3 regions of the Polaribacter staleyi genome follow, and region 2 is predicted to be linked to each of the others. Evidence: riboswitches for the same ligand, from Rfam matches in the RefSeq annotation. Region 2 holds a riboswitch; each other region holds the start of a gene.
The links. A riboswitch is a leader RNA that binds a small molecule or an ion and turns the genes downstream of it on or off. The one in region 2 is predicted to bind cobalamin.
Positions count from the first base shown of each region.

Region 1: it holds a riboswitch for cobalamin, as region 2 does, so the genes downstream of both, WHD07_RS13365 (TonB-dependent receptor) here and WHD07_RS02275 (TonB-dependent receptor plug domain-containing protein) in region 2, are expected to answer to the same signal.
Region 3: it holds a riboswitch for cobalamin, as region 2 does, so the genes downstream of both, nrdG (anaerobic ribonucleoside-triphosphate reductase activating protein) here and WHD07_RS02275 (TonB-dependent receptor plug domain-containing protein) in region 2, are expected to answer to the same signal.

Region 1 is NZ_CP150665.1:3,167,625-3,173,942, forward strand. It holds gene WHD07_RS13345 (ISAon1 family transposase) at 1-840, opposite strand, end outside; gene WHD07_RS13350 (ISAon1 family transposase N-terminal region protein) at 827-1,177, opposite strand; gene WHD07_RS13355 (SGNH/GDSL hydrolase family protein) at 1,345-2,589, shown strand; gene WHD07_RS13360 (hypothetical protein) at 2,592-2,720, shown strand; cobalamin riboswitch at 3,389-3,575, shown strand; gene WHD07_RS13365 (TonB-dependent receptor) at 3,675-5,684, shown strand; gene WHD07_RS13370 (YncE family protein) at 5,681-6,318, shown strand, end outside.
Region 2 is NZ_CP150665.1:582,620-588,937, reverse strand. It holds gene WHD07_RS02300 (ABC transporter substrate-binding protein) at 1-968, opposite strand, end outside; gene cobC (alpha-ribazole phosphatase) at 970-1,497, opposite strand; gene WHD07_RS02290 (adenosylcobinamide-GDP ribazoletransferase) at 1,482-2,249, opposite strand; gene cobT (nicotinate-nucleotide--dimethylbenzimidazole phosphoribosyltransferase) at 2,254-3,288, opposite strand; gene WHD07_RS02280 (bifunctional adenosylcobinamide kinase/adenosylcobinamide-phosphate guanylyltransferase) at 3,295-3,798, opposite strand; cobalamin riboswitch at 4,035-4,252, shown strand; gene WHD07_RS02275 (TonB-dependent receptor plug domain-containing protein) at 4,284-6,164, shown strand; gene WHD07_RS02270 (cell surface protein) at 6,170-6,318, shown strand, end outside.
Region 3 is NZ_CP150665.1:4,190,916-4,197,233, reverse strand. It holds gene cysS (cysteine--tRNA ligase) at 48-1,526, opposite strand; gene WHD07_RS17385 (DMT family transporter) at 1,726-2,052, shown strand; cobalamin riboswitch at 2,169-2,368, shown strand; gene nrdG (anaerobic ribonucleoside-triphosphate reductase activating protein) at 2,488-2,940, shown strand; gene nrdD (anaerobic ribonucleoside-triphosphate reductase) at 2,944-4,734, shown strand; gene recG (ATP-dependent DNA helicase RecG) at 4,821-6,318, opposite strand, start outside.

The DNA of each region.
Region 1 (6,318 bases), 1.8 Mb from region 2:
ATGTATCGACATCGTTCTAGCTATCGTGCTGAAGCTTTTAAACTGTGCCTGTCTTACTTTTTCATCCCATTTAGCAAGTCTTATAAGTGCTGATGTTTTATCTTTAGTGTTATTGAATATCCAATATAGATTTTGGCATAATTTGTATGCTTTCTCTATATCAGGATATTTTTCAAACAGTATTTCTGCTCTTATAGATTGATTTTTAGTCCATTTACTACTTGATTTATATAATAGATATCTGCTTCTAGCTAATAGTTGTTTGAGTGTATCTCCATTAGGTAATAATTTTGGGGTGTATTTTAAAGATTTACTTCTGGTAATTTCAATGGCATCATTCTCAGTATCAATCGCTTCCCATCTATGTTTAATTCTTATTTCTTGCAGTGCATCTAATGCTAATTTTTGCACATGAAAACGGTCTATTACTAAGGCAGCGTTTGGAAAGGATTTCTTGACTATAAGGCCCATATTACCCGCCATATCCAAGGTTACTTCCATAACTTTCTTCCTATGTTTTAAAGGAATTTTGTTGAGTATTTTTATGACAACTTCAGCTTTAGTTCCTTTGATCATGGCTACTATTGCGCCTTTCTTTCCTTTAGCTGATTTATTTGTTATTATGGTATATAAATCACCGTTGGAAAAGGCAGTTTCATCAAGTGATAAGTGAGTCCCTAAATTCTTTGCAAACAATAACCAATCTGTTGCGTGCTTCTGTTGATCCCAAGCTTTAAAATGACTTAAATAATCTTTATACTGTCTTTGTAAACTTCTAGGATTTACCCCGTAGAAATTAGCTACAGTACTTGTGCTAGTAGCGTTATTACTGACTGATATCTTTTAAAAAAGCAGCAAATTCACTAGTTACTCTAGTGCCTTTTGCTACTAATTGCCAATCTCTTGTAACTACTTTTTTAGAATTTTCCTCAACCCAACGTCGTCTAATAACATGTAGAAAAACGTTTTTACCTCGAATTGGAAAATCTTGAATAGTCGCTTCAGGAAAAAAGCCTTTAGAATTTAATTTAAGTGCTTTGAATTCTTCAGGAATCGTATTTAATTCTGTGAAATGGAAATGGAGTTCTCCATTTTTAAATTCGTGTTTCGTTAATTTAAAATAGTCAACAAGAATTTCTGGTAATAATAGTTTTGTTAGTTCAATTGAAGTATTCAAAATAGAGGTTTATTAGAAAGCAAAGTTCATGCTTTTTAATTTACTCCACAACTTTTTGACTTGACCCTTATTTGTACTGTCTTTTTTAAATCTAGAATAGATAGTACCCTTTTTTATATTATAAAAACTTATTTCTTTATTTTTACAATAAATAATCATCATTTAAAATGAAAAATAGCTTCCAAAGATTCATATTACTAATAGCACTCATTTATAGTACATATACTATATCTCAAGAAATACCAGTATATAAAAACGGAGATAATGTGGTTTTAATAGGAGACAGTATTACACATGGAGGTTTGTATCATGCTTTTTTACAATTTTTTAATGCCACACAATTCCCTAATCAAAAAGTAAATTATTTTAATGGAGGTATATCTGGTGATGATGGTTCTGGAACTTTATTAAGGCTAGAAAAAGATATTTTAATTCATAATCCTAATCATGCTATAATTATGTTAGGGATGAATGATGTAAGAGCTCATTTGTTCCCTAAAGACTTTAAAAAGGTTGATGATAAGATGTTAAAGGATCGTAAGGCTGTATTAGAAAAATACATAGCTAACATGTCTGCCATTGCATCTAAGTTAAATGAAAGGGGGGTAAGTATCATATTTATGACACCTTCTATTTATGATCAAACGGTTAAGATTAAGGGCACTAATAATGTAGAACGTAAAAACGATGGTTTGGTGGTTTTTGCTGATGAAATTAAAAAATTGGCAGAGAAGTATAATTCTCCTTTAGTAGACTTGAATGCAGTAATGTTAAAGGCAAACAAGCAAGTGCAAAAGAAAGATAAGACTGCAACCATAATAGGAGTAGATAGAACACATCCTGGTGAATTAGGTCATTTAATTATGGCTTATGAGTTGATTAAAACAGTTTTTCCTGTAAAGTATACTTCTAGAGTAGAGATTGATGTAAAGGCTAAAAAAGTAATAACCTCATATAATTGCGAGGTAAACTTAATAGATGGTACAAAAGAATTTACGGTGTTTGAAAATGCATTACCTTTTGCGCTTCAAGAAAATTTAGCTCCGGCATTGGGTTTAATAAAAGATAGAAAGGAATATACGCAAGAGTTTTTTTTATTTAAAAATTTAAGAGCGGGAGTTTATCAATTAGTTATTGACGGTATTGAAGTAGGTACTTATAATTCTAAAAAATTAAAAAAAGGAATTGATTTGTCTTTAAACGCTAAAACGCCACAATATAAACAAGCTCAAAAAGTGTATGATTGGTGTTTGGGTTATAAAAAAACAAATGAAAAATTGAGAACTTTAGCTTTAATGGAATTTCGTACACTTAGGGATTATCTAGGTGATGATACGATGGAGTCTAAAAAAGCTTTCTTAGAAAAAAAAATGAATCTCAGCGAGGGAAACCTTGGTATCCGTATGGTTTAAAAATGACTAAAGAATATTTCGAATTGCTTCCTAAAAGAGATTCTTTATGGAAAGATTTAAGTAGTATTAGAACCAAAATATACACAGCAAACAAACCTAAAATACATACATATAAGTTAATTAAAGAATAATTTTTTTGATGAGTTTTTAGTATAAAAACGTTTAAAGTATTTTGTTTTATAGTTATTCCAAAATTGAAGCTTTTAAATTTGATTTAAAAGTTGACCTCAAAAACCTATTTTATAAAGCGTTTTTTTGCCAAGATTGATTTTTTAAAGTAATATTCACTGAAAAATAAAGAAATTTTTTTGTGATTTTGGGTTGTTTTTTTTCTTGTTATATAACAACCCGGTTACGGGTTTCCGTAAGCTTTTTTTGTTTTATTGCAATACATTTGAAAAATGTAATTTCAATAAGAAATAATTGTAATAACGAATTGTTTTTAGCTTTTATTTCTTTTTGATACAAATTATTATAGATAATTTAAGGTGTTTGTTTTCTTTACTGTAAAATATAGAAATGAATAAATATTGTTTCTAATTTAAATAACTTTAATGCAACTTCATTTAATATAATTGGCTAGTAAAAAATAGTGTTGGGGGGCAATATTTATACGAGCTAAATTATTTTATTTGAGGTTGTTTTTTTCTTAATTTTTCTTGTTGTAATTTTCTAGATAGCCTGGTATTTTTAATTTAATATATTAATGTAGCTTGTTTAATAAGAATATAAATGTGTAATTAAAAATAAAGCATAAAACTGCATTGTCAATTAACAAATTGTAGATAAATTTGTATCATATTTTTTAACTAAGAATGGTTATCGGGTTTAAAAACTTGATATTAAAATGGGAATCTAGTGTAAATCTAGAACTGTCCCGCAGCTGTAAGCTCTAAAGTTGAAACTCGAATGGTCACTTTTCGAAAGAATGGGAAGACCGGGTGGATGGAGTAAGTCAGAAGACCTGCCATTTTTTTATAATTCATTAAGCTTTCGAGGATTGAAGCTAGAATTAGGAGCCTATCTATCTAAAATTTGGATACGTAGTACTTTTCTTATTCTATCCTCTTACGCAAAATTTAGGTATGAGGACTTCTTTTTTACACTCTTTTTTGTTTATTTTCTTTATTATATGTTGCTATAATTCTAATTTTTTATATGCCCAAAAAATTGATTCAATAAATGCCGTACAGCTTAAAGAAATTTTTTTAATTACCAATAAAGAGAAATTAAAAAAGCACTTTTCTCCTATTTCTGTTCAGACTTTAACAGGAAAGTCTTTAACGCGTTTAAGTAATTCTAGTGTTGCAGATGCTATTCGTTTTTTTAGTGGAGTTCAGTTAAAAGATTATGGAGGAATTGGCGGTATTAAAACCATAAATGTGAGAGGTATGGGATCACAACATACAGGGATTTTTTATGATGGTGTTCAATTAGGAAACGCACAAAATGGGCAAATAGATTTAGGGAAATATTCTGTACAAAACATGGAAGCTGTATCGTTATACCAAGGTCAACGATCAGATTTAGATCAATCCGCTAAATCCTATGCTTCTTCAAATAGTATTTATTTAAAGTCTAAAACACCTCAATTTTTAGATGGTAAACGTAGTAATGCAAATGTTAGTTTAAAAACAGGATCCTTTGGCTTGGTAAATCCTTCTGTAAATGTAGATTTTAAAATTAATAATCAATTAAGTGGGCGTATTAGTACAGAGTATCTTAATGCCAATGGTAAATATAAATTTAGATACACTAACGGTAGCTATGATACAATAGCAACACGTAATAATGCAGATATTGAATCTTTTAGAGCGGAAGTCTCTGTGCATGGTGCACAAGGTATTAAGAATGGGTGGAATGTAAAACTATATCATTATGATTCTGAACGTGGATTGCCAGGAGCTATTGTTGCTAATCGTTTTAAGCGTCCACAACGTTTATGGGATCGAAATAATTTTCTACAAGGAGCATTTACAAAGCATGTAAACGATTTCTATTTTTTTGTGTTAAGAGGTAAATATGCTCATAATTATTCTAGATATGTAGATCCAGAAATTATAAAGGTAGACGGGGAATTAGACAACAAATATACGCAAGAAGAATATTATTTATCGATGGTAAATACGTTTCAGGTTTCTCCTTTTTGCAAATTATCTCTAGCAACAGACTTACAAAGGAATACGATGGATGCAAATTTGTATCGATTTTCATACCCTAAAAGAATTACGCTTTTATCATCCTTAGCTGCCGATTTTACTTTTGATAAAGTTCACATACAAGGTAGTTTATTGAGTACTACAGTAGATGAAACGGTACTTTTTTATGAAGCAGCAGAAGATTTGCAGAAATACTCACCTACCATTATGTTGAATTGGCAACCTTTTACTTCTAATAAATTTAGGGTAAGAAGCTTTTATAAAGAAATTTTTAGGCAACCTACTTTTAATGATTTGTATTATACATTTATAGGAAATACCTTTTTAGATCCAGAAGACGCAACTCAGGTAAATCTTGGATTTTCTTATCAAACTGAGTTTAAAAAAGTAGCATTTGATCTTCAATCAGATGTCTATAAAATTTGGATAGACAACAAAATTGTAGCAGTTCCTGGTGCAAATCTGTTCCGTTGGTCTATGTTTAATTTAGGTAAAGTAGAAACTGCCGGAATAGAAACAAATATAAAGGCAATTGGTAGTTTGGGCACAAAATTTAAGTACAGCACCAACCTAAGTTACACGTATCAAGAATCTATTGATGTTACTGCTGGTGTAAATAATTATGGAGATCAGATTCCGTATATACCAGTTCATAGCGGTAGTATAAGTGCTATGATAGATTACCGAAAATTAGAATTGAACTACAGTTTTATTTATACGGGAGAAAGATATAGCCAAAAGGCAAACATTAGTTCTAATTATTTAGATCCGTGGTTTACACACGATTTAAGTTTGGGAAAAACACTCTTATTTAATCAAAAGAAATTAAAAGTTTTAGTAGCAATAAACAATGTATTTAATCAACAATTTGCGGTAGTTAAAAACTTTCCTATGCCAGGGAGATCCTATCGTTTCACTTTAAATTTTATATTATGAAAAAAAGAAAATTAGGTTTGCAAGTTGCATCAGCTTTAGCGGTTGTGTTTTTTTTAAATGGATGTAGAACTGAAGATAATTTCGAAGATTCTATTAAGGTAGAAGTTCCAACAGAACCTTCCTCAAAAATTGAAGGTTTTTATTTATTGAACGAAGGTAATATGTCTATGAATAAAGCGGCTTTAGATTATATGGACTTTGAGACCGGAATTTATGAAAAAGAAGTTTTTAGAACTGCAAACCCAGAAGAAGTTGGTGGTTTGGGTGATGTTGGAAATGATATGGGAATTTATGGTTCTAAACTTTATATAGTTGTAAATGCTTCTAACAAAGTAGAAGTTTTAGATGTAAAAACACGCAAAAAAATTAAACAAATAAATGTTGATAATTGTAGGTATATAAAGTTCTACAAAGGGAAAGCTTATTTAAGTACCTACTTAGGTGTTATTGGAGACCCGAATGCTGCCAATGGAAAAATTATGGAAATTGACACTACAAGTCTTAGTGTTACGCGTTCTGTAAATGTTGGTAGACAACCAGAAGAATTAGTGGTTTATAATGATAAAATATATGTTGCTAATTCGGGCGGTTACAGTCCACCAGATTATGAATCTACTGTTTCTGTAGTTGATAT
Region 2 (6,318 bases):
GCGTATGTGTAAATATTTCCCTTTTTAAAAGCAGAAAAAGAGTTGTATTTTTGGTTAGAAGTTAACATATCTGCTCTGTTTTCAAATAAACCACAACCTATCCAAAAATCGGCAGCTAGCCCTTTGTCTAAAACACTTTCTATACTTAAGGCTAAGCTACCTGTTCCTTTGGTGTTTTGCCATAAAAAGTTGGTGTTGGCATCTTTAAAATAGGTGGCAATAAAACTGTCTCCTGCAGGCATATACCAAAGGTCCTTAAATAAGCTGCCAGATATAATTGTTGGAATTTTCTTTGCTTTTAAAGCAATTTTTTTAACAGATAAATAATTTGTTTCAATAACGTTAAAAATACTATCGGCTTCTTTTTCTTTATTAAATAGTACACCAAAAAACTTTATCCACTCAGCACGTCCTAAAGGAGTTTCTTCTAGCCAATCTCCATTATAAATAACAGGTATGCCGTTTCTTTGAATTGTTTTATATGTTTTGTTATTGCCATTTAAACCAAAACCAATTACCAGCTCAGGAGCCAGTTCTATAAGTCGTTCTGTATTCATGGTTTGCTCACTTCCTAATTCTATTACATGACCAGCATCAATACGTTTTCTTGTTTTTATGGATGAAATAAATTTTGTTTGAGGAAACCCAATTAAAAAATTTTCGGCACCAATTTCTTCTAACATTGGTATGTGTGTAGTACTTGTTACCACAATATTTTTAACAGGTACTTTTAACTCGTTTGTACTAAGGTTGGTTTTGTTACCTAAAATATATGTAAACTGTGTTTTTGCGTTTTGATAGGGTTGCTTTATAATTAATTTCTTTTGATTGCCTGTTGTAATAATGTCGAATCCTTTGGCATATTTAATGTTGGTTTTTACTGGGGTTTTAACAAGTTTAATGGGTTTATTTTTCTGACAAGAAATAAAAAAAATACTAATTATTAAGAGAGGTAAAAGGTGTTTCATTTTAATAGTTTAGTTTTAAAACTTGTGCATACTGTAATTTTAAATCAAAAGACTTTTCTAAAGGTGTTTTATGAATAAAAGAATACAAGCTTCTCATAACTCCTGCATGGGTTACAATAACAACTTTTTTAAATTCTTTTTGTGCAATTTCTAATAAGAAATTGGTAGTTCTGGCATGTAAATCTAAATACGATTCACCATTTGTAACAGCAACTTTTACAAAGTCATTCATCCAGATATCTAAGGCTTCTTGGTTGATGTCGTTCCAGTTTTGTAATTCCCAATCTCCAAAATCTAATTCTTTTAAGCGATCATCAAAAAGAATAGTATTTGATAACTTTTCTGCCAATTTTTTACATCTTTTTAGCGGACTACTATAATATACAGTTTCTGCATCATTTATAGAAACATCTGTTAAAATAGGTTTTATTTCTTCTAAAAAAGTATCGGTAACATCAATATCTGATTGCCCGTAGCAAATTCCTTTGTCTATTTTGGGCGTGGTGTGTCTAATTAATATAATTTCCATAAAACAAGTATAAAAAGATAAAAAACAACTTCTGCCACTTGTTGCAAAGCACCCGCACAATCTCCTGTTTGACCTCCAATCCATTTTTTAAAAAAACGAGCTAAATACCAATAGGTTATTAATAGTGGAATAAGGCTTAGAAATACCCAATGATTTTTAAAAAAGAAAAGAGGTAAAACTCCAAAAATAAAAGAAATCACTAAAGATTTTGTACTCATTTGTGTGGTTGTTGGCTTTATTTTTGAGCTATCAATATCTCTAACATACGGATGTGTGTAGAGTAGGATAGTAGCTGTAAAACGACTAATAGCATGACCAGAAATAATAAGTAAAGGAATATTTATGTGTGCTACACAGAGTGTTTGTATTGCAGAAAACTTTAAAATAAGAATAGAAAACAATCCTATAACACCAAAAGTTCCTAATCTAGAATCTTTCATGATTAGTAATATTTTTTCTTTAGTCCAACCACCACCAAAACCATCGCAACTATCTGCAAAACCATCTTCATGAAAAGCTCCTGTAGTCCAAATAGAAGCAATCATACTTAGAATAATGGCAATTTCTGGGGTAAAAATAAAAGTAGCTAAGTAGTAAATAAGTGCAGCAATAGCGCCTACTAAAATACCCACTAAAGAAAAGTAACGGTTACTTTTATTTAGCATTTCAGACGAATGGCCCACCCATTTAGGGCATGGTATTCTTGTAAAAAATAAAATGGCAGTTAAAAAATAATGAAATTCTTTTTTCATAGGTTTAAGCTTCGCTTACATTGGCACTTTCAAAAGTTGCCATTTCGTTTAAAAATAGTGTTGCAGATTGTATAATTGGTAGTGCAACAGCAGCTCCAGTACCTTCTCCTAAGCGTAAACCTAAATTTAAAATAGGTTTTACCTTTAAAAAATCTAATATTTTTTGATGACCTTGTTCTCCAGATGAATGCGTAAAAATACAGTAGTCTAAAACATTTTTATCGATAGCATTTGCGGCTAATAATGCTGATGTTACAATAAAACCATCAATTAAAATTGTCATTTTTAAAGCGGCAGCTTCTAAAATAGCACCTGCCATCATTACAATTTCGAAACCACCAAAAGTAGCGAGTGCCTCTGTTGGCGAGTCTATATTTTTAATATGCTTTTGGTATACTTCTGTTAAAACATTCTTTTTTTGTTGCAATCCTTCATTGTCTAAACCAGTTCCTTTACCAACACAGTTTTCAATACCAATTTTTGTAAAATAACTCATTAAAAGTGCAGCAGAAGAAGTGTTACCAATGCCCATTTCTCCAAAACCAATGGTGTTGCATTTATTTTGAAATAAATTGTTTACAATTTCTTTTCCTTTTTCTAAAGCAGCTTTACATTGTAATGTTGTCATGGCTTTTTCTAAAGAAAAATCTTTGGTTCCTTTTGCAATTTTAGCAGAAATTAATTCTTTATTTTCATCGAAATTGGCATTTACACCAGCATCAACAATTTTTAGGTTGATTTTATTTTGTTTGCAAAAAACATTAATTGCTGCGCCTCCGTTTAAGAAATTAAACACCATTTGTTGTGTTACTTCTTGTGGATATGGACTTACTTTTTTTGATTTTGTTATTCCATGATCACCAGCAAAAACAACAATACTTGGTGCTGTAATTTTTGGTGTTAACGTGTTTTGAATACGACCTATTTTAATGGCAATATTTTCTAACATACCTAAAGAACCTATAGGTTTTGTTTTAAAGTCTATTTTTCTTTGAAGTGCTGTTTCAATCTCTTTAGAAAGTGCAGTTATTTTTGACATCTTGTTTTATTTTAGTTTTAAAGGCAGTCCAGAAACCATAAAAGTAGCCTTGTCAGCTTTTTTAGCAATAAATTGATTTACCCATCCTTGTAGTTCTGTAAATTTTCTTCCAGATTCTGTGGTAGCATGTAATCCCATACCAATCTCGTTAGAAATAATGATAATGTGAGCATCAATTTCTACCAGTTTTTCTATTTGTTGTTTGGCTAATTTTAAAGATTCTTTTACGTCGTATTTTGTGTCAACATAAAAATTTGTCAACCATAAAGTAACGCAGTCAATAACAACTGTAGATTTATCAGGGATAACGGCACTAATATTTTTTTCCTCTTCAATGGTTGTCCAACGTTCATCTCTATCAGAAATATGTTTGTCTACCCTTGCTTTAAAATCTTTATCCCAAATTCTAGAAGTTGCCAAATAAAAAGGGTTTTTAGAAATGTCTTCCGCTATTTTTTGAGCATAACTACTTTTACCAGATCTTTCTCCTCCTGAGATATAATGAATCATAATTTAAAAAATATAAACACAAAGGTTAGAAACATTTTTTAAAAAAGGAAAGAATATCTTTAATAGTATTCAAGTTTCTTTTTTTTTAAGAATGATTGTATTTTGTTTGATACCTGCTTTGGTAAATGGAATAAAATAGTTGTCTAAAAAATTACCTTTTATAGATTTTAAAATATCTAATGCATTAAACAAAAAAGTTTATAAAGTATAAGTATTGCAATACTTAAAAATAATTTACATTTGCTAAAAATTAAGGTTTTGTTCTTTCTGAGAACAAATTAAAAGGGAATTCGGTGAAAAACCGAAGCTGTTCCCGCAACTGTATGTTTGTTTCGAATCATTTTTTCGAAACCTCTTTTTAGAGCTGTTATTAATTCTTTACCACTGACATTTTTGTTGGGAAGGTCTATAACAGGTAACAAGCCAGGAGACCTGCCTAATTTATAAAAATAAATACAAGCTTTCGGGATAAAGGTCAGGTTGTTATGAAGAATTATATTTTATCTTTTTTGTTTTTACTTTGTTGTGCTAACACTGCGTTTGCTCAAAAGGATACGATTGCAAATAAGTTAAAAGAAATTGTTGTTATAGCAAAAAAAGAGCAAAAACATAAAATACTTGGACTAAAAAAACTAAAAATAGTTACTAGTCAAATTATTAAAAACCCAATAAACCTTACTAATTTATTAAGATACAATAGCCCTATTTCTTTAAGAGATTATGGTAATGGAGGTGTAAGTACTGCTCGTTTTAGAGGTACTTCTGCATCGAATACAGCAGTATTATGGAATGGAATTTCTATCAACGCAGTAGGAAGTGGTCAAACAGATTTTAACTCTTTGTCTGCAAGTATTTCTGATGAAATTATAGTTCATAGTGGTGGAGGAAGTATCGATTATGGTTCTGGTGCTATTGGTGGTACTGTGCATTTAAATGATAATTTATCATTTAAAAAACATAAAGATTTTTATTTGTTTTCTTCTTACGGAAGTTTTAATACGACTTCTAATTTTTTTAAAGCCAATGTTGGAACAGGAAAATGGGCTGTAAAATTTGCTGCAACATTAAATTATTCTGATAATGATTATACATTTATTGATACTCGATATAAAAATAGTGACGGTAGTTTGTTGAAAAACGAAAATGGAGTTTATAAAAATTATGGCGTAAACTTTAGTTTAGGATATCAGTTCTCTAGTAAAAACAAACTGTATTTTTATACAACAGGTTATTATGGAGATCGTTTATTTTCTGATGGATTACCAAATCCTGCTGCAGGCAGCGAAAGAAATGAGGATTTTAATCAAAGGAATTTATTAAAATGGAAATACTCTTTTTCTAATTTTACACAAACCTTAAACGTGGCTTACTTAACACAAGAGTATCGATATTATGATGATAAAAATGCTACAGATTATGTTTTTGGAAAATCAAAAAATTATAACATCAATTATAATTTAAAATATCGTTTTTCTAATTATTTAAAAATGGAAACATCGTTAATTTATGATGAAAACAGAGGTACTACTAATGAGGTTTTTTCAAAAAAAAGAACATTGTTTGCTGGTATAGCTAAAGTTACTTTTAAGCCAACAGAGAAATTAACAACGGCAATTAACTTTAGAAAAGAGTCTAATTCAGATTTTGAAGTTCCATTATTAGTATCCGTTGCTGCAGAGCAGGAAATTACAGATAATTTAGCCTTAAAGGCAAATGTATCTACAAATTACAGGATACCAACTTTTAATGAGTTGTATTGGCCAGTTGTTGGTAATTTAGATTTAATACCAGAAGAATCTGTACAAGGAGAAATTGGTGCTTCTTTTAAGAAAAAAAATATAGCAATTACTACATCACTTTTTTATATTCATTTAAAGCATAAAATTTTATGGTTACCTACTGCAGCATCTAATTTATGGAGACCAAGAAATGTAGGTGATGTTACGCATAGCGGAGCGGAAACAGCTGTTAAATTATCTAAAAAAATTAATGAACATTCTTTTAATTTTTCTACGAATTATACGTTTACGTTAGCAAAAAACAAGGAAACAGATACGTTTTTACCTTATGCACCTAAGCATTTATTAAACTTTAATTTAGATTATGAGTATAAGAAAATTTCTTTTTTTATGCAGCATTTATATCAAAGTAAAGTGTATACAAATGAAATTAATTTAGATTTTTACTCCTTAGAATCTTTAAATGTTACCAATTTTGGTGGCGATTTTAAGGTGTTTGAAAATAAAAAGAATAAAATAAAAATAGGTTTTAAAGTAAATAATATATTTAATAATGTGTATTATTTTTCAAACTTACGTCCTATGCCTGGTAGAAATTACAATATTAATATAAACTATAAATTTTAATACAAATGAAGATTACAAAATCAATTTTTAAACTATTCATAATTAGTTTAGTTTTTACATCATGTTCTAATAATGACGAAGAATTTCCAGAAATTACAGGTAATTATAAAGACGGAATTATTGTAAGTGCAGAAGGAGGATTTGGTAATAAAGA
Region 3 (6,318 bases), 780 kb from region 2:
GACAATTACACTCAAAAACTTGAAATTCATAATTCGTAATTACCTTTTTAATTTATTATAAAAGAAGTACCTTCTTTACCATCTTTTAGTTGAATTCCTAATGCAATTAGTTCATCTCTAATTTGGTCTGACAAAGCCCAATCTTTATTTTCTCTTGCTTCTTTTCTTAATTTAATTAACAATTCTACAACGCCATTTATTTTTTCTGAATTGTCTTGAGAATTTTCATTCATCAACCCTAAAACATCAAAAACAAATGCGTTAAACGTTGTTTTAAATTCAGCTAAATCAACTGCCGTTAAACTTGCTTTATGTTCTTTAATTTGATTAACAACCTTTACCGCTTCAAATAATTGCGGAATTAACATTGGTGTGTTAAAATCGTCGTTCATTGCTGCATAACAATCTTTTTTCCATTTTTGCACATCAAAAGTAGATGTTTTACCTGATTCAATCTTATCTAAGAAATTAACAGCTTCCATCAATTTAGAATGTCCTTTTTCTGATGCTTCTAATGCATCTCCAGAAAAATCTAAAATACTTCTATAATTGGCCTGCATATTAAAAAAACGAACCACACTTGCAGAAAATGCTTTTGGCAAAATAGTGTTTTCTCCTGTTAAAATTTCATTAGGTAAAATAAAATTCCCTGTAGATTTTGCCATTCTCTGCCCATTTAAAGAAAGCATATTTGTATGCATCCAATAATTTACAGGCGTTACGCCACTACAAGTTTTAGATTGTGCAATTTCGCATTCGTGATGCGGAAATTTTAAATCCATTCCACCACCATGAATATCAAAACTTTCGCCTAAATATTTTGTACTCATTACAGAACACTCTAAGTGCCACCCCGGAAAACCATCGCTCCAAGGAGAAGGCCAACGCATAATATGTTTCTCATCGGCTTTTTTCCAAAGTGCAAAATCTTGCGGATTTTTCTTGTCAGACTGCCCATCTAAAGTTCTTGTATTATGTAGTAAATCTTCTACTTTTCTACCAGAGAGAATTCCGTAGTTTTCTTTTTTATTGTATTCATGCACATCAAAATATACAGAACCATTTACCTCATACGCAAAACCTTTTTCTATGATTTCTTTAATCATTTCTATTTGCTCTACAATATGACCTGTTGCAGTTGGCTCTATACTTGGTGGTAAAAAGTTATAGTTTTTTAAAACATCATGAAAGTCTACCGTGTAACGTTGTACAACTTCCATGGGTTCAATTTGTTCTAAACGTGCTTTTCTTGCAATTTTGTCTTCTCCTTCATCTGCATCATTTTCTAAATGGCCAGCATCGGTAATATTACGTACATAACGCACCTTATAGCCTAAATGTAGTAAATATCTATACACAACATCAAAAAACATAAAGGTTCTAACATTACCTAAATGTGCGTTGCTATAAACCGTTGGACCACAAACGTACATACCTACATATCCGTCTGTTATGGTTTTAAAATCCTCTTTAGATTTGGTTAAAGAGTTGTATACTTTAAGCTGATTTTCTTTGTATAATTCCATTAAATAAGTGACTAATTACAGCCGATAAAGATAGACACTTTAAAAAGAATACCGAAATGGAATTTGTTAGAAGTTTGCTAAGATTTAAAGTCGCTGAAAAAAAATATAATTGTTATTCTTTTATTTATACAAATTACTTCTTAAAATTATAATTAAATTTACATTTCAATTTTTAAAATTGATAAAACCCCATCTTAAAATGAATTGGATACTATTAATTATAGCGGGACTTTTTGAAGTTGCTTTTGCTGCTTGCTTAGGTAAAGCTAAAGAAAGCACAGGTACCGAAACTACCTATTGGTACATTGGTTTTATAGTATGTTTATCTGCAAGTATGTTGCTCCTTTTAAAAGCAACACAAGAATTACCTATAGGAACTGCTTATGCTGTTTGGACGGGAATAGGTGCCGTTGGAACCGTTTTATTAGGTATTTTTATATTTAAAGAGCCCGCTACGTTTTGGCGTCTTTTTTTTATTTCTACTTTAATAATTTCTATAATTGGTTTAAAAGTAGTGTCTCATTAAAAACAAATTTCTTTGTTTTCTATACTCTTACAATCCTAAAACTTATTACCTATAAATATGTTTATAAGTAGCTAATAAGTTCTTCTAAATATTAGACACAAAAGGTAAATGATTTTTAAATTTGAATAGAATTTGGTTTTAATAACAATATCAATTGTTAAAATTAAAAGGGAAATAGGTGTAAAACCTATACTGTTCCCGCAGCTGTAAGCTCTATTAAAAGTTTTACATTCTTTGTCACTGTTTATCTATTTATAAACGGGAAGACGTAAAAACCAGAGTAAGTCAGAAGACCTGCCAACTTCTAATTAGTCAAACTTTCGGGATAAAAGTTATGGCACGATGTATCTACTTATACCATTGGGTTATCGTACCTTTTTTGACACATTTTAAACCATCAATAAGTAAGCCTTATTGGTTATATTATTAATGAAAATGAATTATTCTAGCATTCAGGTTGTACTACAAGAAGTGCCTGGTGAAATCAGTATTTGTTTTAGCATTTGTGGATGTAAAATTCGCTGCAAAGGTTGTCATTCTCCTATTTTATGGAAAGAAGAAAACGGACAACAACTTTCTATAAAATTATACAAACAAACATTACTAAAATATAAAGGATTTGCAAGTTGTGTTTTATTTATGGGTGGAGAATGGCATCAAAAAGAACTCATAGATTATTTAAAATACGCCCAAAAAGAAGGATACAAAACATGCCTTTATACAGGTAAGGAACATATTGATAAAAATTTACTACAACACCTAACTTGGATTAAAACCGGCAAATGGATTGCCAAAAAAGGAGGCTTAGATAAACCTGATACCAATCAGCAATTTATAGAAGTACAAACAAATAAAAATTTAAATCATTTATTCTTAAAAAACTATTAAGCTATGATTCGATTAACGGAAAAACAGGTAAACCAAAAAATTAATTTTATTCAGAATTACATTAATGCAAGCAATGCTGCTGATGGCTCTAAAATAGACGCCAACGCCAATGTTTCTTCTAAAAACATAGCTACTATGGAAGCTGAACTAAATAAGGATATTAACGTTCAGGTAAATAGGCAATTGGTAAAAAATAAAATTGAACAACTATTTGATAAAAATTTGGCCAATGAATATGTAAGGCAAATAGAAGCTCATGAAATTTATGTACATGATGAAACCTCTTTAAAACCTTATTGCACTTCTATTAGTATGTATCCATTTTTATTTGACGGACTTACCAAGCTTGGAGGTGAAAGTAAAGCACCACAACATTTAGAGAGTTATTGTGGCGAATTTGTAAACCTTGTCTTTGCCATTAGCTCTCAATTTGCAGGTGCTTTGGCAACTGTAGAATTTTTATTGTATTTTGATTATTTTGCTAGAAAAGATTTTGGAAACGATTACCTAAATTCTAACACCAAAACAGTTTCTAATCATTTACAACATGCGGTTTATGCAATTAATCAGCCTGCTGCTGCAAGAGGTTATCAATCTGTTTTTTGGAATATCTCTTTATACGATGAAAAATATTTTGACAGCTTATTTGGTGAGTTTGTTTTTCCTGACATGACAAAACCGCAATGGGAAAGTCTTAAAAAATTACAACTATTTTTTATGAAATGGTTTAATAAAGAAAGAGAAAAAGCTGTATTAACCTTTCCTGTGGTTACCGCTGCAATGCTTGTAAAAAAAGGCAAACCTGTAGATACTGAATTTGCCAATATGTGCGCCACTGAGTTAAGTGAAGGAAATTCATTTTTTATCTATCAATCTGAAAGCGCAGATAGTTTGGCTTCTTGTTGCCGATTAAGAAATGAAATTAGCGACAATACTTTTAGCTATTCTTTGGGTGCAGGTGGCGTTTCTACAGGCTCTATAAACGTTATTACACTAAACATGAATCGCTTAATACAGCAAGGAAAAGATCTTAAAACAGAAATAAATAAAATTCAAAAATACCAAATAGCCTACAGAAAGTTAATTGAAGAATATAAAAATGCCGGAATGCTGCCTGTTTATGATGCTGGTTTTATATCTCTAGACAAACAGTTTTTAACCATTGGCATAAATGGTATGGTAGAAGCTGCAGAAAGCCAAGGTATAAAAGCCGAAAATAGCACTGTTTATAAAGATTTTGTAGCAAAACAGCTCAAAATAATTTATGATGCCAATAAAGAAGCCAAAAAAGAATATGGCTATTTATTTAATACGGAATTTGTACCTGCAGAAAATTTAGGTGTAAAAAATGCAAAATGGGACAAAGAAGATGGTTTATTTGTACCTAGAGATTGCTACAATTCTTATTTCTACCCTGTAGAAAATAATTCGATAAATTCTTTAGATAAAATAATTTTACATGGCACAGATATTATAAAATACCTAGATGGTGGCTCTGCTCTTCATTTAAATTTAGAAGAGGCTCCTAATAAAAATGGCTTTTTAAAATTAATTGAGGCCACAGCATTAGCCGGTGGTAATTATTTTTGCTTTAATGTAAAAATAACTATTTGTAATAAATGTGGTCATATTGATAAAAAAACACTTGTAAAATGTAGCTCTTGCAGCTCTAAAGATATAGATTATGGTACGCGAGTAATTGGGTACTTAAAACGTGTTTCTAGTTTTAGTTCTGAAAGACAAAATGAACACGATTTAAGGTTTTATCATTTACAAAACGCTAAAGCGTCATAATGCCCCTAGATAAGGAATGAGTTTCATTTATTTTGATGAAACTTGTTCCTTTAATTTTTAAAACTGTAAAGCTCCATTTAATAGGGCTAACTAATGTTACTCCAAATTTTAGACGTTTTAGACAGTGCTAAATAGGTAGTTTTAATATTTTTGTTTTCTGGTTTCGACAAATTAGAATCTTCTTGTAAAACATCAATAGCCGTATTTCTGGCTGCAACCAAAATTTTGGAGTCTTTTACAACATCTGCAATTCTTAAATTTAAAACACCACTTTGTTGCGTCCCCATTAAATTACCTGGGCCGCGTAATTTTAAATCAACCTCAGCTATTTTAAAACCATCTGTAGTATCTACCATTGTTTTTAAACGTGTTTTTCCTTCTTCGGAAAGTTTGTAACTAGAAAGTAAAATACAATAACTTTGGTCTGCTCCTCTCCCAACTCTTCCTCTTAATTGATGCAATTGCGAAAGCCCAAATCGTTCTGAACTTTCAATAATCATAACACTAGCGTTTGGCACATTTACCCCAACTTCAATAACAGTTGTTGCCACCATAATTTGTGTTTCTCCTTTCACAAAACGTTGCATTTCGTGTTCTTTATCTGCCGGTTTCATTTTTCCATGAACAATACTTATTTGGTATTTGGGCGTTGGAAAATCTCTAGAAATACTCTCATAACCATCCATTAAATCTTTATAATCCATGGCTTCAGATTCTTGAATTAAAGGATATACAACGTAAACTTGTCTTCCTTTTTCTATTTCATCTCTCATAAACTTAAAAACAGACAATCTATTACTATCAAATCGATGTACGGTTTTTACCTCTTTTCTTCCCGGAGGTAATTCATCTATAACAGAAATATCTAAATCGCCATAAACAGACATAGCCAAGGTTCTTGGTATTGGTGTTGCTGTCATTACTAAAATGTGCGGAGGCAAAGAATTTTTAGACCATAATTTAGCTCTTTGCGCAACACCAAATCGATGTTGTTCATCAATAATTGCAATACCAAGGTTTTTAAACTTTACTTTATCCTCTATCAACGCATGTGTACCTATTAAAATATGTAAGGTTCCGTCTTCTAAATTTGCATGAATTTCTCTTCGCTTTTTGGTTCTAACAGATCCCGTTAATAAATCAACATTAATATCCATATCTTTTAACATTTCTGAAATTGCATGATAATGCTGTGTGGCTAAAATTTCTGTTGGTGCCATAATAGTAGCCTGAAAACCGTTATCTATTGCCAAAAGCATGGTTAACAAGGCTACAATTGTTTTTCCTGAGCCTACATCTCCTTGTAAAAGACGATTCATGTGTGCACCAGAAGCTACATCTTTTCTTATTTCTTTTAATACTCTTTTTTGAGCATTTGTTAAATCGAAAGGTAAATAATCTTTATAAAAAGTATTAAAATAATCGCTTACATTCTCAAAAACAAATCCTTTTATTTTTGTTTTGTTGATGAGTTTCTTGCGTAATAATTGTAATTGAATAAAAAATAACTCTTCAAACTTTAAACGGTTTTGTGCTTTTGCTAAATTTTCTTGACTTTTAGGAAAATGCGCATTTAATAATGCG